3 regions of the Pseudomonas sp. GYB4201 genome follow, and region 1 is predicted to be linked to each of the others. Evidence: riboswitches for the same ligand, from Rfam matches in the RefSeq annotation. Region 1 holds a riboswitch; each other region holds the start of a gene.
What was found. A riboswitch is a leader RNA that binds a small molecule or an ion and turns the genes downstream of it on or off. The one in region 1 is predicted to bind cobalamin.
Positions count from the first base shown of each region.

Region 2: it holds a riboswitch for cobalamin, as region 1 does, so the genes downstream of both, AC0Z2B_RS17460 (TonB-dependent receptor) here and cobW (cobalamin biosynthesis protein CobW) in region 1, are expected to answer to the same signal.
Region 3: it holds a riboswitch for cobalamin, as region 1 does, so the genes downstream of both, cobO (cob(I)yrinic acid a,c-diamide adenosyltransferase) here and cobW (cobalamin biosynthesis protein CobW) in region 1, are expected to answer to the same signal.

Region 1 is NZ_JBWGIG010000025.1:69,656-76,741, reverse strand. Features, by position in the region: gene AC0Z2B_RS21955 (magnesium chelatase ATPase subunit I) at 1-502, opposite strand, end outside; gene cobN (cobaltochelatase subunit CobN) at 504-4,262, opposite strand; gene cobW (cobalamin biosynthesis protein CobW) at 4,266-5,333, opposite strand; cobalamin riboswitch at 5,428-5,619, opposite strand; gene AC0Z2B_RS21940 (cobalamin biosynthesis protein) at 5,705-6,109, shown strand; gene cobM (precorrin-4 C(11)-methyltransferase) at 6,168-6,920, shown strand; gene AC0Z2B_RS21930 (GlxA family transcriptional regulator) at 7,011-7,086, shown strand, end outside.
Region 2 is NZ_JBWGIG010000017.1:37,908-44,993, reverse strand. Features, by position in the region: gene AC0Z2B_RS17460 (TonB-dependent receptor) at 1-1,611, opposite strand, end outside; cobalamin riboswitch at 1,720-1,925, opposite strand; gene AC0Z2B_RS17455 (DNA-binding protein) at 2,138-3,127, shown strand; gene AC0Z2B_RS17450 (hypothetical protein) at 3,134-3,565, opposite strand; gene AC0Z2B_RS17445 (fumarylacetoacetate hydrolase family protein) at 3,705-4,400, shown strand; gene AC0Z2B_RS17440 (helix-turn-helix transcriptional regulator) at 4,459-5,376, shown strand; gene AC0Z2B_RS17435 (alpha/beta fold hydrolase) at 5,437-6,393, shown strand; gene AC0Z2B_RS17430 (OprD family porin) at 6,639-7,086, shown strand, end outside.
Region 3 is NZ_JBWGIG010000022.1:70,279-77,364, reverse strand. Features, by position in the region: gene AC0Z2B_RS20585 (C40 family peptidase) at 1-436, shown strand, start outside; gene AC0Z2B_RS20580 (C40 family peptidase) at 549-1,088, shown strand; gene AC0Z2B_RS20575 (PQQ-dependent sugar dehydrogenase) at 1,144-2,460, opposite strand; cobalamin riboswitch at 2,765-2,992, shown strand; gene cobO (cob(I)yrinic acid a,c-diamide adenosyltransferase) at 3,125-3,736, shown strand; gene AC0Z2B_RS20565 (cobyrinate a,c-diamide synthase) at 3,733-5,046, shown strand; gene bluB (5,6-dimethylbenzimidazole synthase) at 5,046-5,696, shown strand; gene cbiB (adenosylcobinamide-phosphate synthase CbiB) at 5,693-6,601, shown strand; gene cobD (threonine-phosphate decarboxylase CobD) at 6,594-7,086, shown strand, end outside.

The sequences.
Region 1 (7,086 bases):
CCACGTTGAGGCCGAAGCGGTCGAGCAGTTGCGGGCGCAGTTCGCCCTCCTCCGGGTTCATGGTGCCGATCAGCACGAAGCGTGCGCTGTGGCGATGGGAAATGCCGTCGCGCTCCACGCGGTTGACGCCGCTGGCGGCCACGTCCAGCAGCAGGTCCACCAGGTGGTCGGGCAGCAGGTTGACCTCGTCCACGTACAGCACGCCACCGTCGGCCTTGGCCAGCACGCCAGGGGAAAACTGCGCGCGGCCCTCGCCCAGCGCCGCGTCCAGGTCCAGGGTGCCCACCAGGCGTTCCTCGGAGGTGCCCAAGGGCAAAGTGACGAACTGACCGCTGGCGAGCAGGTCGGCCAGGCCACGGGCCAGGGTGCTCTTGGCCATGCCGCGCGGGCCTTCGATCAGCACGCCGCCGATCTTCGGGTCGATGGCGCTCAGGCACAGGGCCAGTTTCAGCGAGTCGGCGCCAACCACGGCAGCCAGGGGAAAATGCGGGGTATCGCGCATGTCAGGCATCTTCTTCTATATCCAGCAGCAGTTCCTCCAGGGCCTGGCGGTAGTCGCCCGGCTCGCCCCACAGGCCGCGTTGCTGGGCCTCGAGCAGGCGCTCGGTGATGTCGCGCAGGGCATGGGGATTGTGCTGCTGCATGAAACCTCGGGTGTCGGCGTCCAGCACGTAGGCATCGGCGAGCAACGCGTACTGGTGGTCGTCGATCAAATGGGTGGTGGCGTCGAAGGCGAACAGGTTGTCGACCGTCGCGGCCAGCTCGAACGCTCCTTTATAACCGTGGCGCTTGGCGCCGTCGATCCATTTGGGGTTCACCGCACGGGCGCGCACCACGCGGTTGAGTTCTTCCTTCAAGGTGCGAATGCGCGGCAGGTCGGGCTGGCTGTGGTCGCCGTGGTAGCTGGCGGCCGCCTTGCCAGCCAGGGTTTCGGCCGCGGCAAGCATGCCACCCTGGAACTGGTAGTAGTCGTTGGAATCGAGCAGGTCGTGCTCGCGGTTGTCCTGGTTCTGCACCACGGCCTGCACCTGGCCCAGGCGCTGGGCGAACTGCGCCCGCGCCGGCGTGCCGTCGTCGGTGCCGCCATAGGCGTAGCCGCCCCAGTTCAGGTAAGCCTCGGCCAGGTCCTGGCGGGTCTGCCACAGGCGGCCGTCGATGGCGCCCTGGACGCCGGCGCCGTAGCTGCCGGGCTTGGCGCCGAAAATGCGCCAGCCGGCTTCGCGGCGCGCCTGTTCGGCGTCGATGCCCTGGGCCAGCAGGGCTTGTTGCTCGCTGCGTACCTTGGCCGCCAGCGGGTTGAGGTCGTCCGGCTCGTCCAGCGCGGCCACCGCCTGCACGGCGGCGTCGAACAGGCGCAGCAGGTTGGCGAAGGCGTCGCGGAAGAAGCCCGACACCCGCAGGGTCACGTCCACCCGCGGACGGTCGAGCAGGCTCAGCGGCAGAATCTCGAAATCGTCGACGCGCTGGCTGCCGGTGGCCCACACCGGGCGCACGCCCATCAGCGCCATGGCCTGGGCAATGTCGTCGCCGCCGGTGCGCATGGTGGCCGTGCCCCACACCGACAGGCCCAGTTGGCGCAGGTGGTCGCCGTGGTCTTGCAGGTGGCGTTCGAGGATCAGGTTGGCCGAGGCAAAACCGATGCGCCAGGCGGTGGTGGTGGGCAGGTTGCGCACGTCCACCGAGAAGAAGTTGCGGCCGGTGGGCAGCACGTCCAGGCGCCCACGGCTGGGCGCGCCGCTGGCGCCAGCAGGCACGAAGCGCCCGCCCAGGGCCGCCAGCAGGCCGCCGATCTCGGCCGGGCCGCACGCGTCCAGGCGTGGCGCGACGGTGTCGCGCAGGCCGTCGAGAATCAGGTCGACGTCAGCCCAACCGGTGGCGGCAGGCGTGTGCAGCGCCTGTTCGATCAGCTGCGCGGCATACAGCTCCAGGCGCTCGCGGGTGTCGCCGGCGGTGCGCCAGCTGTCCGCGCTGACCGCCTGCAGGCAGGCCGGGCGGGCGCCTTCCCAGCTGTCGCCGAGGTTGCAGTCCAGCGGGTCGAAGCCCAGCTGCAGCGCCCGCCCGAGGGTGCGGATCAGACTGGCGTGGGCGCCGCGGCCATCGCCGCGCGGGATGCGCAACAGCGACGCCAGGGTGTCGATGCGCAGGCGCCCGGTGGGCGACTCGCCGAAAATGTGCAGGCCGTCGCGGATCTGCGATTCCTTCAGGTCGCACAGGTAGGTGTCCAGGCGCGGCAGCCACAGCGCGGCGTCGGCGTCACTGTCCCAGCCGGCGTCCAGCTGCAGCTCGCGGTCGATCTGCGCGTCGCGCACCAGCGCCAGGATCTCGCGTTGCAGCTCGCGGGCGCGGCGCGGGTCCAGCAGCTGGGCGTCGTAGTATTCGTCGGCCAGGCGCTCCAGGTCGCGCAGCGGGCCATAGGTTTCGGCGCGGGTCAGCGGCGGCATCAGGTGGTCGATGATCACCGCCTGGGTGCGGCGCTTGGCCTGGGCGCCCTCGCCCGGGTCGTTGACGATGAACGGGTAGACGTTGGGCATCGGCCCCAGCAGCGCGTCCGGCCAGCAGCGCTCGGACAGGCCCACGCCCTTGCCCGGCAGCCATTCCAGGTTGCCGTGCTTGCCCACGTGCACCACGGCGTCGGCGCCATAGGCGTGGCGCAGCCAGAAATAGAACGCCAGGTAGCCGTGGGGCGGGACCAGGTCGGGGTCGTGGTACACGGCGCTGGGGTCCAGCTGGTAGCCACGAGCCGGCTGGATGCCGACGAAGGTCAGGCCAAAGCGCAGGCCGGCGACCATCATGCGGCCGCTGCGGCACATGGGGTCGGCGCTTGGCTCGCCCCAACGCTCGCGCACCGCCTGCTGGTTGGCCAGCGGCAGGCGCGCGAACGCCGCCAGGTAGTCGTCCATGGCCATGCTCTGGGCGCAGGGGCGCAGGTCAAGGCTGTCAAGGTCGTTGCTGACGCCGCCCAGCAACTGCTGGATCAGCGCCGTGCCGCTGGCGGGTAGGCCCTGCACCGGGTAGCCCTCGGCGTGCAGGGCGCGCAGGATGTTCAGCGCCGCCGCCGGGGTGTCCAGGCCCACGCCGTTGCCGATGCGGCCGTCGCGGGTCGGGTAGTTGGCCAGAATCAGTGCGATGCGCTTCTGGCCGTTGGGCAGGCGCGCCAGCTCGGCCCAGCGCCGCGCCAGTTCGGCGACGAAATCCATGCGCTCGGGGTGCGCGCGGTAGCAGACCACGTCGGACTGGCTGCGCTCGCTGCGCCAGGCCAGGTCCTTGAAGCTGATGGGGCGGCTGATGATGCGCCCGTCCAGCTCCGGCAGGGCGATGTGCATGGCCAGGTCGCGCGGGCCCAGGCCCTGCTCGCTGGCTTCCCAGCCGGGCTGGTTGTCCTGGGCGCAGATGGCCTGGATCACCGGGATGTCGCGGCGGAACGGCCGCAGGTGCGGCGCTTCCGGGCTGGACTGGGCAAACCCGGTGGTGTTGAGGATCACCGCCGCGCCGACTTCGTCCATCCAGGCCTGCACCTGGCTCAGGCAGCCGGCCTCCTTGAGGCTGGCCACGGCCATGGGCAGCGGGTTCAGGCCGGCCGCCAGCAGGCGTTGGCAGAACACGTCGACGAAACCGGTGTTGGCCGCCTGCAGGTGCGAGCGGTAGAAGATCAGCGGCACCACGGCCTGGCCGGGTTGCCAGTCGGCCTGCCAATGGGCCAGGCCGGCATCGTGGTGGGCCGGGTGATAGATGGCGGTGCGCGGCAGCGCCTGGGGCTCTGCCCAGGCGTAGTCGCGACCGAGAAACTGGCTGGCCAGGCAGTTGAACAACGACAACGCGTTGCCCATGCCGCCCTGGCGCAGGAAGTGCCACAGGCGTTCGCCCACCTCGCGACCCACGGTGCCCAGGTCACTGAGCTCGGGGTCGGGGCGGTCGTCGCCGGGCACCAGGATCAGCTGCACGCCGCGTTCGGCCAGCGCCACCAGCTGCTCGACGCCGTAGCGCCAGTAGCCGATGCCGCCGTGCAGGGAAATCAGGATGACCTTGGCGTGGCGCAACACCTCGTCCACGTACAGGTCCACGGAAGCGTGGTTCTGTACCTGCATGGGGTTGGCCAGGCGCAGGCTTGGGAAGTCGTCCGGCAGCTGCCGGGCGGCCTCGGCCAGCAGCGCCAGGTGCGAGTCACCGCTGCAGAGAATCACCAGCTCGGCCGGTGTCTGGCCCAGGTCGGCGATGCTGTCGTCCGGCACGAAACCGCCGGGCTGGGTTCTCAGCAGGTGCATGGCTTAACCGTTCAGGGCTGCGCGCAGCTGGCTTTCCAACAGGGCTGCGTCCAGCTCCTGGCCGATCAGCACCAGGCGCGTGCTGCGCGCTTCTTCGGCGCGCCAGGCGCGGTCGAAGTGCTTGTCGAAACGGGTGCCCACGCCCTGGATCAGCAGGCGCATAGGCTTGCCCGGAATGGCGGCGAAGCCCTTGACCCGCAGGATGCCGTGCTTGACCACCAGGGTGGTCAGGGCGTCGAGCAGCTGGGCTTCCGGCGCTTCGGGCAGCTCGATGGAGATGGAGTCGAAGGCGTCGTGGTCGTGGTCGTCGTGATCATCGTCGTCGTGGTGATGATCGTGGTGGGTCAGGCGGCCGTCGATGTGTTCTTCCGACTCGGCGCCCAGGCCCAGCAGCACGTCCAGCGGCAGGCGGCCGCTGCTGGCTTCGATGACCTTGACCGCCGGCGGCAGTTCCTCGGCCACTTCGCGGCGCACGGCGGCCAGGGCCTCGGGCTCGATCAGGTCGGCCTTGTTGAGGATCACCAGGTCGGCGCTGGCCAGCTGGTCGGCGAACAGCTCGTGCAGCGGCGATTCGTGGTCCAGGTTGGGGTCCAGCTTGCGCTGGGCGTCGACCTGGTCCGGGAAGGCGGCGAAGGTGCCGGCGGCCACGGCCGGGCTGTCGACCACGGTGATCACCGCGTCGACGGTGCAGGCGCTGCGGATTTCCGGCCACTGGAAGGCTTGCACCAGCGGTTTTGGCAAGGCCAGGCCGCTGGTCTCGATGAGGATGTGGTCGAGGTCGCCACGGCGGGCCACCAGTTCGCGCATCACCGGGAAGAATTCTTCCTGCACGGTGCAGCACAGGCAGCCGTTGGCCAGTTCGTAGACGCGGCCGGTGGCCTCTTCCTCGGTGCAGCCGATGGTGCACTGCTTGAGGATTTCGCCGTCGATGCCCAGCTCGCCGAATTCGTTGACGATGACCGCGATGCGGCGGCCTTGGGCGTTGTCCAGCATGTGGCGCAGCAAGGTGGTCTTGCCCGAGCCCAGGAAGCCGGTGACGATGGTGACGGGAAGCTTGGCCAGTGTTTTCATCGGATGCCCTTGGCAATATGGCGGGCAAACGGGACGAGAACCGCGGGTGCCGGGCACGCGGGTGCATTCGCCACCGGATCACCCCGCCCGGTTGTAGTGGAAGTCTGTCGAGGCAGGTCTCCTGGCTTGCGGCGTGGGCTCGAAAGCCGACCCTGGCGCCTTCCCGCGTGGAACGCAGTGGCATTGCCGGGGCGCGCACCGCTTACAGTTGCGGGGGCAGCTGCGGCTTGGACCGCATTCCCATCTTGGCTCCGCGTGGCGGAGAACCTCGAAGGTGCAAGGCTACGCAGTGTGGGGGGGAAGGTCAACATCGCCCCTGGCCGCTGCCTGCAGCAGCGGCTACGGTATAGTGGCGGCTTGAGATTTTGTGGATGCCTCCCATGCCTGACCTCTACGCCGGCTTCGGCTGCCAGCGCGGCTGCCCCGCCAGCGTGCTGGCCGACCTGCTCGACACCACCCTCGCCCACCACGGCCTGAGCCGCGGCGATGTGACGGGCGTGGCGAGCATTGACCTGAAGGCCGACGAGGCCGGGCTGCTCGAACTGGCGCAGGCGCTGGACGTGCCATTGACGCTTTTCAGCGCAGCGCAGCTCGCGCCTTTCGAGCCCCGGCTAACCCACCGCTCCGCCGTCGCCTTCAGCCACACCGGCTGCCACGGCGTGGCCGAAAGCGCCGCGCTGGCGCTGGCCGGGGCCGGCAGCCAGTTGCGCGTCAGCCGGCAAAAAAGCCCCAAGGCCACCCTAGCATTGGCACAAGCGGGCCCGATTCCCGGATAATCACCGCCTCGCACTTGAATTTCGCTCAAGCAGCATTCGTTTTCTTCAGGATTTGCACATGACCGTCTACTTCATCGGCGCCGGCCCCGGCGACCCGGAACTGATCACCGTCAAGGGCCAGCGGCTGATCCGCCAGTGCCCGGTGATCATCTACGCCGGCTCCCTGGTGCCCGCCGCCGTGCTCGAAGGCCACCAGGCCGAACAGGTGGTCAACAGCGCCGAACTGCACCTGGAGCAGATCATCGACCTGCTGGCCGCCGCCCACGCCCGCGGCCAGGATGTGGCGCGGGTGCATTCGGGCGACCCGAGCCTGTACGGCGCCATCGGCGAACAGATCCGTTGCCTACGCGCACGCGGCATCCCCTTCGAGATCATCCCTGGCGTCACCGCCACTGCCGCCTGCGCAGCCCTGCTGGGCGCCGAGCTGACGCTGCCGGGGGTGTCGCAGACGGTGATCCTGACCCGTTATGCCGACAAGTCGCCGATGCCTGAAGGCGAAGCCCTGCATGACCTGGCGCGTCACGGCGCGACCATGGCCATTCACCTGGGCGTGCAGCATTTGTCGAAAATCGTGCTGGAGTTGCTGCCCCACTACGGTGCCGACTGCCCCATCGCCGTGATCCACAAGGCCAGCTGGCCGGACCAGGATTGGGTGACCGGCACCCTGGCGGATATTGAAGCCAAGGTAGCGGCCAAGGGGTTCCGCCGCACGGCGCTGATCCTGGTCGGGCGGGTGCTGGACACGGACTGTTTCGGCGAGTCGGCGCTGTACCGCGCCGGCCACGCGCACCTATACAGACAACCCCTGTAGCAGCGGCCGAAGGCCGCGTCCCCCCAAGTGCACCGCGTTGACCCGGACGCGGCCTGGTGGCCGCCGCTACGGGAATAGCCAGGAGTTTTTATGCGCCGGATTGCCTGTTTGATTTATCCCGAAGTGATGAGCCTGGACGTCACCGGGCCGATGCAGGTGTTCGCCT
Region 2 (7,086 bases), on a different contig from region 1:
CAACAGCTTGCGCTTGACGATGTGGTAGGCGGCCAGGGTCCAGGCGCCGCGGCCGTCCCAGAACTGCTGCTTGAGGCCCAGCTCGGTCTGTTTTGCCCGGGCCAGGTCCAGCTGCTGCTGGGTGGGGTTGAGGGTGACCAGGTCGCTGACGCCGTCCTGGCTGGTGCTGTACTGGCCGTACAGCGACAGCTGGTCGGTGACCGCGAACACCAGCCCGGCGCGCCAGTTGCCGCCGTCCAGGCTGGCGTCGCTGCGGGTATCGGTACGCGCGTCGTCACGCTGGATGTGGTTCTGGTCGCGGCGCACGCCCGTCACCAGCGCCCAGCGCTCGGACAGCTGCAGGCGGTTCTCGGCGAACAGCGCGAAGGTCTGGGTGGTGCTCTGGCTCAGCGCCTGGAACGGCGACTGGCTGTGGAACCAGCCCGGCGCCGGCGCCCAGGGGTCCACGTAGTCACCACCAACATCGGTGTAGGGCGAGTTGTTGGCCAGGCCGAAGCGGATGCGGTTGTACTCGGCGCCGACTACGGTCTTGCTGGCAAGGCCGAACAGGTTGTGGTCGAAGGTGAAGGTCTGGCGGTCGCCCAACTGTTCTTCGTGGTGCTTGATTTCCAGGTAGCTGCCGCGCAGCAGTTGGCCCTGGCTGCTGTCCCAGCTATAGCTTTCGGCGTTGCGCCAGTGGCGGCGGCTCTTGATGTAGTACAGCTCGTTGCTGGCGCTGATAGCGTCGCTCAGGGTCCAGTCGCTGGTCAGCCGGGTCCATTGGTCGTCGTAGTGCTGCATGGCGTTGCGCACGTTGTAGTTCTTGTCGCGCAGGCTGTCGTGGTAGTGGCCGTCGATCAGCGGTGTGCCCAGGTAGTTCATGGGGCGGCTGTCACCGCGCTCGTGGGCCAGGGTGAAGCTCAGGTCGTCGCTGGCCTGCCAGCGCAGGGCGCCGCTGAAGGCCAGGCTTGAGGACTGGCCACGGTCTACCCAACCGTTGCTGCGCTGCTGGTCCAGGGTCAGCCGGTAGCTGAGGCGCTCGCCCAGCGAGCCGCCGCTGTCGAACGCGGTCTGCTGGCGGTCGTCGCTGCCGTAGCCCACGCGCAGGTGGTTGCTGATGGCGCCCTCGAAGGGCTTCTTGGGGATCACGTTGATCACCGCGCCGGTGGCACCTTCGCCGTACAGCACCGAGGCCGGGCCGCGGATCACGTCGATGCGCTCCACCATCCACGGGTCCACCGGGAAGGTCTGGGTGCCGGCGCCGGTGTACAGGCGCGCGCCGTCGAACAGGGTCATCACCGACTCGTGGCCGCTGAAGCCGCGCGCCGACAGCGCCGTGTTGCCGTTGCCCGGCGCGGCGATGCTGGTCATGCCGGGCGCACGGGTGACGGCTTCCTGCACCGTGAGGTTGTTGCGCTGGTCGATGGCGCCTTCGTCGAGGCTGCTGATACTGGCCGGGGTCTGCAGCGGCGTCAGGTTCAGGCGCGAGCCTGCGGTGCCGGGGGTGGCCAGCGCGGTGTCGGCGCGTTCGCTGATGGTGGTGGCCGGCAGTGCCAGCTCATCGGCGGCGTGCACGGGCAAGGACAAGGCCAGGCACGGGGCCAGGCGGTGAAGCAGGGAAGTGCGGGACATGCTGTTCCAACTACAGTCAGGAAAAGATGAACCCGGAGGGACACGCATGGCAAATCGCGGGCGCAAACGCCCACGGAAACCGGCCTGCGCCCGCCCACCGCGGGTTGCCAATTGAAGCGTTTGCAGGCCGGTCTCCGGGCTTGCGAGGGTCATGAACGCGCCGCCTTCCCATGCTCTATGCACAGTGGCCTGTTGACGTGTTCGCTCGCTTACCGTTGCGGGGGCAGCGCCGGACTGATCACCAAAGTGACGCACCGGCTTCCCGTTTCACCCTGAGCACGGCGGCTGAGGGCACCTGAAACTGGCGCGCATTCGACCACTGATGTGGATCCAGGTCAATGTCTGCGCCTCGATACAATCTTGTAGCCGCTGCCGAAGGCTGCGCTGGCCGGCATGAACACTGAATATCTCCAGTGCATGAAAAGGCCAGCGCAGCCTGCGGCAGCGGCTACGCAGCGTCGCGTCAATGGGGTATATTGCGCGCCATTACAGAATACATACCGCAGTACACTTCAAAGGAGCAGGCATGGCACGGGGTGGGATCAACAAGGCAGTGGTGCAAAAGGCGCGTGAGGCGCTGCTGGCCCGGGGCGAGAACCCCACCATCGACGCCGTGCGCGTGGCGTTGGGCAACACCGGTTCGAAGACCACCATCCACCGCTACCTCAAGGAGCTGGAAGAAACCGACCAGCGCCGCCAGGCCCCGCGCGAGCACCTGACCCAGGAGCTGGGCGAACTGGTAGGCCGCCTGGCTTTGCGCCTGAAAGAGGAGGGCGACGAGTATGTGCAGCAGGCCCAGGCGCGTTTCGACCTGCAAAAGGCCGTGCTCGAAGCCGACCTGGCCGAAGCCGCCAAGGCTCACGCGGCGCTGCAGCAGCAGTTCGAGATCCAGGCCGAGGCTCTGGCCAGTGAGTCGGAGCAGCTGGCTACCTGCCGCACCTCGTTGCAGGCCGAGCACACCCGCAACGCGCGGTTGGGCCAGGAGTGCAGCGACCTGCAGCTGCGCGTGCAGGAAAAGGACGAACACATTCGCTCGCTGGAAGACAAGCACCAGCACGCCCGCGACGCCCTTGAGCACTACCGCCAGGCGGTGAAGGAGCAGCGCGACCAGGACCAGCGCCGCCACGAAGGCCAGGTGCAGCAGGTGCAGGTGGAAGTGCGGCAGTTGCAGCAGAGCCTGATCGTCAAGCAGGACGAGTTGATGCGCCTGAACCGCGACAACGAACGCATGCTGGTGGAGGCACGCCAGGCGCGCAAGGATCAGGACACCGCCACCCAGGCCCTGGCCGACAAGGCCGCCGAGGCCACGGCCCTGGCCACGCAATTGGCCCAGGCGTTGGGCGCGCGCGAAGCGCAAGCCCAGCAGATCGAGGTGCTGCGCCAGGAGCAGGCGGCCCAGGCCAAGGCCAGCAAGGCCCAGGTGCTGCGCGAGGCGCGCCTGGAGCAACAGCTGCAACAGGCCAATGCCACCTTGGCGCAGTGGCGCGCCGACCGCGCCGCGGCCAGCGCCGAGTAAAGCCGCTCAGGGCTCGGAAGGGGTATCGTCCGGGCCCACCGGGTGCAGGCCGCTGCGCAGGATGCGCCGCACCCGCTGCATTTTCTCCACCGAGCCGGGCACGCCGTTGCCCATGTCCAGCAGGGCCTGGGCGCACAGCTTGGGGCCATAGCCGTCGAGCTTGGCGAATTCCTCGCCGGACATGTGAATGGTTTTGAGGGCGAAGGCCAGCAGGTTGTCGCCGGGGTTGGGGCCGTTGAGGATGCCCTGGATCATGTACGCCAGGGCCTGGCGGTACTGGCCCTGGGTGTGGATGGCGGCGCAGTCGATGTCGGTGCCGGCGAAGGTCTGCACCATCAGGCGGCGCATCACCTCGTCGAGCAGTGCCGGCTCGCTGCCGTCGTCCTCGAACACCTTGGTGCGGCGCAGGGGAATGACGTTGTCGTCGTGATCGCTCATGGGTACTCCTTGTGGTGACGCTACAGGGAAAGTATGCGCCATTGCGTTGCGCTGTCCATAATCCTCGCGGCGCTGTCCAAGCCAGGCACCGCTGCCGGCGGGCACACTGCAGGCCTGCCTTTGCCATCAGGAGCCTCCCATGACCGAGTACGTGATTGCCCCACCGCCCGCCGCCAGCGTCGCCATTGCCGGCGACAGCCGCCGTTTCCCCGTGCGCCGGGTGTTCTGCGTGGGCCGCAACTATTCCGAGCACGCGCGGGAAATGGGCCATGACCCGGACCGCGAGCCGCCGTTCTTCTTCTGCAAGCCCGCCGACGCCGTGGTGCCGGCCGAAGGCGTGATCGCCTACCCGCCGCTGACCGCCGACCTGCACCATGAGGTGGAACTGGTGGTGGCCATCGCCGAGGGCGGCGTCGACATCGCCCCCGAGCAGGCCCTGGCGCATGTGTGGGGCTATGGCGTGGGCCTGGACCTGACCCGCCGCGACCTGCAGGCCCAGGCCAAGAAGCAGGGCCGGCCGTGGGACTGGGCCAAGGGCTTCGACGAATCGGCGCCGTGCACCGCGCTGATCCCGGCCAGCACCCTGGGCCACCCGGCCAGCGGCGCCATCTGGCTCACGGTGAACGGCGAGGAGCGCCAGCGCGGCGACCTGGCGGACCAGATCTGGGCGGTGCCGGACGTGATCGCCTACCTGTCGCGCGCGGTGGCGCTGCAGCCCGGCGACCTGATCTTCACCGGCACCCCGGCCGGCGTCGGCGCCTTGCAGCCCGGCGACCAGGTCAGCGCCGGCATCGACGGCGTGGCCCAGTTCCAATTGCGCATCGGCCAGCGCTGACAGCCGCCGCGCCGCGCTTTAGACTGGCGGCGTCTATCCGGCTTTCGAGGTTGCTGCCATGTCGTCCCTGTCCCGCGTGCCCACCTACGGCATGCAGCAGCGCAGCAACCGCGAGGATTTCTACATCCGCGACAAGCAGGAGCGCGAGGCGCTGACCTCGCCGCACCGCCACGAATACTTCCAGATCCAGGTCAACCTGGGCGGCGACACCGTGCAGCACATCGGCGGCGCGGTGCGGCCGTTCCCGCGCAACGCCCTGAGCTTTATCCTGCCGCACCGCCTGCACTTGATCCCGCACCCCGAGCACGGCAACTTCATGCTCATCAACTTCGCCCAGGGTTTCCTGCTGCCGCACCTGGCGTGCGACCCGCTGGACCTAGAGGACGTGCCCCTGGGCCAGGCCCCTGAGCTCGCGCCGTTCCAGTGCCAGGAACACCTGGACTTCATTCTCGACGACGGCGCCTTTGCCGAGGTACAAGCCTTGCTGCTGCGCCTGCGCGAGCTGGACCGCACCCGTGACTTCGGCACCACCACCTTGCTGCGGGCCGGGCTGTTGCAGCTGATTGGCCTGGTCAGCCAGCGCTTCGCCCCGGCGCTGCAGCAACTGGCCAGCGACAAGGCCGCACGGCGCGGCCGCCGCGATGCGCTGGCGCGAGTGACCGCCTATATTCGCGAGCACATCGCCAACCCGGAGCTGACCTTGAAGGACGCGGCCGCCGCGGCCTTCCTGTCGCCCAACTACCTCACCCACCTGCTGCGCAAGGACACCGGCAGCACCTTCAGCGAACTGGTGCTGGAGCGGCGCATGCGCCTGGCGCGCACCCATCTGCTCAACAGCGACGAGCCCATCAGCCACGTGGCCCAGCGCTGCGGTTTCAGCGACGAAGCGTACTTTTCGCGGCGCTTCCGCCAGACCCAAGGCCTGCCGCCCGGGCAATTTCGCCGACAGCAGCGCGAGCATAGCGCCCATCAATGATGGTTAGCGTTGTGGCCGGGCTTTGCTAGGGTAGGTGAAAGGTTCAGACGAGCATGGACGATGAAGGCCATACAACAGCGCACCCTGGCGGTCAACGGCATCACCCTGAGCGTGCACGTCGCCGGGCCCGAACACGGCCGGCCGGTGTGGCTGCTGCACGGTTTCCCCGAGTGCTGGTACTCGTGGCGGGCGCAGATCGCGCCGCTGGTGGCCGCCGGTTACCAGGTGTGGATGCCGGAGATGCGCGGCTACGGCGCCAGCTCCGCGCCCCAGGCGGTGGAGGCCTACGACCTGCTGACCCTGTGCGCCGACATCCAGGGCGCCATGGACCTGCTGGGCCAGCGCCAGGTGTGCGTGGTGGGCCACGACTGGGGCGCGCCGGTGGCCTGGCACCTGGCGCTGCTGGAACCTGAGCGGGTGCAGGCGGTGGTGGCCTTGTCGGTGCCCTACGCCGGGCGGCCGAAACAGCCGGCGATAGAGCTGATACGCGCGCACTTCAAGGACCGCTTCAACTACATCCTGTATTTCCAGAACCCGGGGGTGGCCGAGGCCGAGCTGGACGCCGACATCGCCCACACCCTGCGCATGTTCATGCAGGGCGGCGCCAACGGCGACCTGATCCTCAAGCACAAGCCTGCCAGCGCCACGCTGTTCGACGGCATCAACCAGCCCGACCGGCTGCCGCCCTGGTGCAGCGCCGAGGCGTTCGAGGTGTACGTGCAAACCTTCGCCGGCCGCGGCTTCCATGGCGCGCTGAACTGGTACCGCAACTTCGAACGCAACTGGCAGCGCACCGAAGCCCTGGCCGAGGCCTGCGTCGAGCAGCCGGCGCTGTTCCTGCTGGGCGACCTGGACCCGGTGGGCGTGCTGGAGGCGCACACGCTGCTGCGCATGCCCAAGCGCGTGCCACGCCTGGAGCAGCACATCGTCAAGGCCTGCGGCCACTGGATACAGAGCGAACAGCCCGACATCGTCAATGGGCATCTGCTGAAGTTCCTGGCCACCCATTACCCGTAAACCACCTCAATACCCGTAGCAGCGGCCGCAGGCCGCGTCCAAAGCCGTCTCACCGAATGAAGATTAATTTAACCTCACAACCCGTTGATCCATAACGCTTTGCCCAAAGCCGCGGACACCCTGCATATGCCTTTTCCCTAGGCACTTATGACCCCGCCCGGCATATCCATAGGCCAACTCCGTATTTTTGAACCAAAACGTACATTCCTACACTCCGCCGTCCCTGACCCCACCAAGGACGTCCGATGTACCGTCAAGCCTTCCCCCTGGCCCTCAGCGCCGCTTTGTTCAGCCAGCCCCTGTGGGCCGATGGTTTCCTCGATGACAGCAAGGCCGACCTGACCCTGCGCAACTTCTTCATCAACAACGACAACCGCAGCGGCACGGCCACCCCGTCCAAGCAGCAGGAGTGGGGCCAGGGCTTCATTCTCAATTACACCTCGGGCTTCACCGAAGGCCCAGTGGGCTTGGGCCTCGACGCCCTGGGCATGCTCGGCCTGCGCCTGGACTCGGGCAAGGGCCAGGCCTACAACAGCGGCAGCAGCGGCGGCGGCATTGTCTTCCCCAGTGAGAGCGACGGCCGCGCGGTGAACGACTTCGCCAGCCTGGGCCTGACCGCCAAGCTGCGCTTCTCGAAGACCGAAGTACGGCATGGCACCCTGCAGCCGCACCTGCCGGTGATCGGTATCAACG
Region 3 (7,086 bases), on a different contig from region 1:
CAGCAAGCCCTACCAGATGCCCATGCTGGCTGACAGCATCCTGGAACGCGGCAAATCGCTGATCGGCACCCGCTATCGCACCGGTGGTTCCACTGAATCGGGCTTCGATTGCAGCGGCTTCATCGGTTACCTGTTCCGCGAGGAGGCCGGCATGACCCTGCCGCGTTCCACGCGTGACATGATCAACGTCAAAGCCCCCCTGGTAGCCCGCAACAACCTCAAGCCCGGTGACCTGCTGTTCTTCAGCACCCGTGGCCGTGGTCGCGTGAGCCACGCCGGCATCTACCTGGGCGATGACCAGTTCATCCATTCCAGCAGCCACCGTAGCGGCGGCGTGCGCATCGACAGCCTCGATGACGCCTACTGGAGCAAGACCTTTATCGAAGCCAAGCGTGCCTTGGCCATGGCACCGACCACGACTATCGCACGCAAGTAAGCAGTCTGGGCGGTACTCGCAGCGGCGGCGCACTGGAAAGTGTGCCGCCGTTGCGCGTTTTCGGGAATACAAGCTAGTCTTCAACGGCAGTTGAATCAGGATGGTTCTGTTTATGTCGCTAACGGCCCGTTTCGCGCTATTACTCTTCGCAGGCCTGCTCACCGCCTGCGCTGGCCACAAGCCGCCACCTGCGCCTGCGCCGGTGTATCAACCTTTTGTTTCAGCTCCCCAGCAGCCCTTGTCCCCCCAGGCCGATGACGTCCTGATGCGAGCCATCGGGCTGGTCGGCACCCCGTACCGCTGGGGCGGCAACACGCCGGATTCGGGCTTCGACTGCAGCGGCCTGATCACCTACGTCTATCGCGACGCGGCCGGCATCAGCCTGCCGCGCTCCACGCGGGAAATGATCAGCATGCGCGCCCCCGATGTCAGCAAGGATGCCTTGCAGTCCGGTGACCTGATCTTCTTCGCCACCAGCGGCGGTTCGCAGGTCAGCCATGCCGGCATCTACGTGGGCGAGGGCCGCTTCGTGCATGCCCCGGCCACGGGCGGCACGGTGAAGCTGGACTACCTCAACAAGCCGTATTGGCAGCACGCCTACCTGAACGCCAAGCGCGTGTTGCAACCAGCAAGCCTGGCGCACAACCCATGAGTGGCACGGACGCGGCCCCGTAGCAGCGGCCGCCAGGCCGCGTCCGAACCCACCACTATTTCACGGCTGTAATCCGCCAGATCTTGTTCCCCACGTCATCGGCCACCAGCACCCCGCCCTTGTGGTCCTCGGTCACGCCAACCGGCCGGCCCATGGCCTGTTCCTTGTCGTTGAGGAACCCGGTCAGCACGTCGATCGGCTGGCCGCTGGGCTTGCCGTCCACGAACGGCACGAAAATCACCTTGTAGCCGCTGTGTGGCTTGCGGTTCCACGAACCGTGCTGGCTTACGTAGGCGCCATGGTTGAACGGCGCCGCCAGCCCGCCGCTGGTGCTGGCAAAGGTGAAACCGATGGAAGCGGTGTGCGGGCCCACGGCGTAGTCCGGGGCGATGGCCTTGGCCACCAGTGCCGGGTTCTGGGGGCTGACGCGGTTGTCGATGTGCTGGCCGTAGTAGCTGAACGGCCAGCCATAGAAGCCGCCGTCCTTCACCGAGGTGATGTAGTCAGGCACCAGGTCGCTGCCGATCTCGTCGCGTTCGTTCACTGACGTCCATAGCTGCCCGGTCTGCGGCTCGAACCCCATGCCGTTGGGGTTGCGCAGGCCCGAGGCATAGATGCGGTGCTCGCCGCTGGTGCGGTCCACCTCCCAGATCGCCGCGCGGCCTGCTTCCTTGTCCAGGCCGTTCTCGCCGACGTTGCTGTTGGAGCCCACGGTGACGTACAGCTTGTTGCCCGAGGGGCTGGCGATGACGTTCTTGGTCCAGTGGTGGTTGAGCGGCCCGCCCGGCAGATCCGTCACCTTGGTGCCCTGGCCGCTGATGGCGGTGGCGCCGGTGTCGTAATGGAAGCGCAGCAGGGCATCGGTGTCGGCCACGTACAGGTCGCTGCCCACCAGGGTCATGCCGAACGGCGAGTTGAGGTTGGCGATGAACACCGTGCGGGTGTCGGCCACGCCGTCGCCGTTGGTGTCGCGCAGCAGGGTGATGCGGTTGGCGCTGGGCACCCCGGCGCCGGCCTTGCCCATGACCTTCTTCATCACCCAGCCCTTGATGCCCTTGGCGTCCTCGGGCTTGGGCGGCGCGTTGGTCTCGGCCACCAGCACGTCGCCGTTGGGCAGCACGTACAGCCAGCGCGGGTGGTCCAGGCCCTCGGCGAAGGCGGCCACCTGGGTGCCCTTGGCCGGCTGGGGTTTCTCGCCGTCGGGCCAGCCTATGGCGTCGGCGATGTTCACCGTGGGGATCAGCGTCTTGTTCGGCGCTGGCAGCTGCGGGTGCGGGCCGGTGCCGTCGGCCACCTTCAGGGTCGAGGACTCGCCGCAGGCCAGCAGCGTGCTGGAGGCGAGGATGATCAGGGCCAGGCGGGTCTTGTGCATTGTAATTGCTCGCTGAGGCGGAGGTATGTGCTGTAGAGGGGCGGGGTAGGGCAGTGGTTCCAATAAAACCCCGCAGCAGCAACTGTCTTGAAACGGCGTCGTCTGCATCGCGACTAAAGTCGGCTCCTACGCCGTTCGTGGTAGGAGCCGGCCTTGGCCGCGATGCAGGCGACGCGATCGACAAAGGTGCACGCGCTCCGTAGCAGCGGCCGAAGGCCGCGCCAGGGCCGGACGCCGCCTGGCGGCAGCTGCTACAGGGGAGGTATGGCGAGCTTTAATTGACCTCCCACCCCCAACCCTCTAACCTTCCCGGCGTGTTTCAGGTGCCTTGCAGCCCCACGGCTGGCAGGGTGAAACAGGGAAGCCGGTGAGCCGCCGCAGGCGTGCGAGCCCGGCGCTGCCCCCGCAACGGTAAATGAGTCAAGGTCGCGCATGGCGCCACTGGGCCGAATTGGCTCGGGAAGGCGCGTGGCCCCGGGTGTGCATGCCCCCGCTCATGAGTCCGGAGACCGGCCTGGAACCCTTCTTGGCAAGCCGCTGGCTTGCCGGTCCCCTTTTGTTCTGTCGCGCGGGTGAGAGCGGCATTGACGAGTCTGTGCTGCGCCCGTCCGGGCGGCGGCTTTTCGTCGATGTCGCCTGTGTGCAGGTGTAGCGGAGAGCTGCGATGAGTGAATCCCAGGAACGTGAACAACGCCATCTGGCGCGCATGTTGCGCAAGAAGGCGATCATTGACGAGCGCATTGCCAATGCGCCCAACGAATGCGGGCTGCTGCTGGTGCTGAGCGGCAACGGCAAGGGCAAGAGCAGCTCGGCCTTCGGCATGCTCGCGCGCGCCATGGGCCACGGCATGCAGTGCGGCGTGGTGCAGTTCATCAAGGGCCGCAACGCCACCGGCGAAGAGCTGTTCTTCCGCCGCTTCCCCGAGCAGGTGCGCTACCACGTGATGGGCGAGGGCTTCACCTGGGAAACCCAGGACCGCCAGCGCGACATCGCCGCCGCCCAGGCCGCCTGGGAAGTGTCCCGTGGCCTGCTGCAGGACGAGAGCATCGGCCTGGTGATTCTCGATGAGCTGAACATCGCCCTCAAGCACGGCTACCTGGACCTCGACCAGGTGCTGGCCGACCTGCAGGCGCGTCCCGCCATGCAGCACGTGGTGGTCACCGGCCGTGGCGCCAAGGACGAGATGGTCGAACTGGCCGACACCGTCACCGAGATGGGCATGCTCAAGCACGCCTTCCAGGCCGGCATTCGTGCCCAGAAGGGCATCGAGCTATGACCCAGCCGCGTCATTGCCCGGCGGTGCTGATCGCAGCACCCGCTTCTGGCCAGGGCAAGACCACCGTCACCGCCGCCCTGGCGCGCCTGCACCGCAACCAGGGGCGCAAGGTGCGGGTGTTCAAGTGCGGGCCGGATTTCCTCGACCCCATGATCCTGGAACGGGCCAGTGGCGCGCCGGTGTACCAGCTCGACTTGTGGATGGTGGGCGCCGAGGAAAGCCGGCGCCTGCTGTGGGAAGCGGCGGCCGAGGCTGACCTGATCCTGATCGAGGGCGTGATGGGCCTGTTCGACGGCACCCCCAGCAGCGCCGACCTGGCGCGGCACTTCGGCGTGCCGGTGCTGGGCGTGATCGACGGCACCGCCATGGCCCAGACCTTCGGCGCCCTGGCCCTGGGCCTGGCGCGCTACCAGCCGGACCTGCCGTTCGCCGGCGTGCTGGCCAACCGCGTCGGCACCCTGCGCCACGCGCAACTGCTGGAAGGCAGCCTCACCGAAGGCCTGCGCTGGTACGGCGCGCTGTCCCGCGAGACCGGCATCGAACTGCCCAGCCGCCACCTGGGCCTGGTGCAGGCCAGCGAGCTGAACGACCTGGACCTGCGCCTGGACGCGGCCGCCAATGCCCTGGCGGCAAGCTGCGAAGTCGCGCTGCCACCGCCGGTGACCTTCGCCGCGCCCACCCCGGTACCGTGCGAACCCCTGCTGGCCGGCGTGCGCATTGCCGTCGCCCGTGACGAAGCCTTCGCCTTCACCTACGGCGCCAGCCTCGACCTGCTGCGCGCCATGGGCGCCGAGCTGAGCTTCTTCTCGCCGGTGCATGACCAGCAGCTGCCGCCCTGCGACAGCCTGTACCTGCCCGGTGGCTACCCGGAACTGCACCACCACACCCTGGCGGCCAACGCGCCGATGCTGGCGGCGATTCGCGGCCACCACGCCGAGGGCAAGCCGCTGCTGGCTGAATGTGGCGGCATGCTCTACCTGCTGGACGCCCTGACCGACGTCGACGGCCAGCGCGCCGAGCTGCTGGGCCTGCTGCCCGGCGAAGCGGTGATGCAAAAGCGCCTGGCGGCCCTGGCCCTGCAAGCGGTGGAGCTGCCCGAGGGCACCCTGCGCGGGCACACCTACCACCATTCGCTGACCAGCACCGCGCTTGAGCCCATTGCCCGTGGCCTCAGCCCCAACGGTGGCCGCGGCGCCGAGGCGGTGTACCGTGATGGCCGGCTGACGGCGTCGTACGTGCACTTCTATTTCCCGTCCAACCCGGCGGCCGTTGCCGCCCTGTTCTGCCCCAAAGGGGCCTCGCACATTTGATGACTGACAACGCCTACACCCCCGCCGAGCGCGCGGCCATCTACCGAGCCATCGGTGAGCGCCGCGACATGCGTCACTTCGCCGGCGGCGACGTCGCCCCGCAACTGCTGGCGCGCCTGCTGCACGCCGCGCACCAAGCGCCCAGCGTCGGCCTGATGCAGCCCTGGCGCTTCATCCGCATCAGCGATCGCGCCTTGCGCGGGCGTATCCAGGCGGTGGTGGAGGACGAGCGGGTGCGCACCGCCGAGGCCCTGGGCGAGCGCTCGGATGAGTTCATGAAGCTCAAGGTGGAAGGTATCAACGACTGCGCCGAGGTGCTGGTGGCGGCGCTGATGGACGACCGCGAGCGCTACGTCTTCGGCCGCCGTACCTTGCCGGAGATGGACCTGGCGTCGCTGTCCTGCGCCATCCAGAACCTGTGGCTGGCGGCGCGCGCCGAAGGCCTGGGCATGGGCTGGGTGTCGCTGTTCGACCCGCAGGCCCTGGCCGACCTGCTGGGCCTGCCCGCCGGCGCCAAGCCCATGGCCGTGCTGTGCCTGGGCCCGGTGACCGAATTCTACCCATCGCCCATGCTGGTGATGGAAGGCTGGGCCGAGGCCAAGCCGTTGAGCGAGATGCTGTACGAGAACCACTGGGGGGTGAAGCCATGAGCATCGCCCTGGTCACCGTTGCCGGCGTGGCGCTGGACGCCCTGCTTGGCGAGCCGAAGAGCCGTCACCCGCTGGTAGCCTTCGGGCGCCTGGCCGACCGCCTGGAGCGCCGCTTCAACGGCGGCGGCCGTGGCTGGCGCAGCCATGGCGTGACGGCCTGGTTCCTGGCCGTCATTCCCTTGACCCTGCTGGCCACGCTGCTGTCCTGGCTGCCATACGTGGGCACCCTGGTGGAAATCCTGGCGCTGTACTGCGCCCTGGGCCTGCGCAGCCTCGGTGAGCACGTGGCGCCCGTGGCCCAGGCCCTGCGCAGCGATGACCTGGACACCGCGCGCACCCGCGTGGGCTACCTGGTCAGCCGCCAGACCAGCGAGCTGGACGCCAACGCCGTGGCCCGCGCCGCCACCGAATCGGTGCTGGAGAACGGCAGCGACGCGGTGTTCGCCGCGCTGTTCTGGTTTGCCGTGGCCGGCGCGCCGGGGGTGGTGCTGTACCGCCTGAGCAATACCCTGGACGCCATGTGGGGCTACCGCAACGAGCGCTTCGAACGTTTCGGCTGGGCGGCAGCGCGCATCGACGACGTCCTCAACTATATTCCTGCACGGCTGGTGGCCCTGACCTACGCGGTGCTGGGCAAGACCCGCCTGGCCCTGCGCTGCTGGCGCCAGCAGGCGCCGAAATGGGACAGCCCCAACGCCGGCCCGGTCATGGCCGCCGGTGCTGGCGCCCTGGGCGTCGAGCTGGGTGGCCCGGCGGTCTATCATGGCGAGCTGCATGAGCGCGCGACCCTGGGCGAAGGCCCGGCGGCCGACGCCGACGCCATCGACCGCGGCTGGCAACTGGTGCAGCGCGGTGTGTGGCTGTGGCTGCTGATCCTGTGTGTGGGAGGGCAATTCTATGCTTGAGCACGGTGGACGACTGCGCAAGGCCGCGCAGCAATACGGCATCGCCGAGGCCGACTGGCTCGACCTGTCCAGCGGCCTGGCGCCCTGGCCCTGGCCGATCCCGGCGATTCCCGAACGCGCCTGGGCGCGCCTGCCGGAAACCGATGATGGCCTGGAGGCGGCGGCCTGCGCCTATTACGGCGTCAATCAGGTGCTGCCGGTGCCCGGCTCCCAGTGCGCCATCCAGCTGCTGCCGCGCCTGCGCCGGGGCGGCAAGATCGGCGTGCTGTCGCCGTGCTACGCCGAGCACGCCGAGGCCTGGCGCCGCGCCGGGCACCTGGTGCGCGAGGTCAGCGAGAGCGAGGTGGACTTCTTCCTCGACAGCCTCGACGTGCTGGTGGTGGTCAACCCCAACAACCCCACCGGCCGCGTGCTGCCCGCCGGCCGCCTGCTGGACTGGCACGCGCGGCTGGCCCAGCGCGGCGGCTGGCTGGTGGTGGACGAAG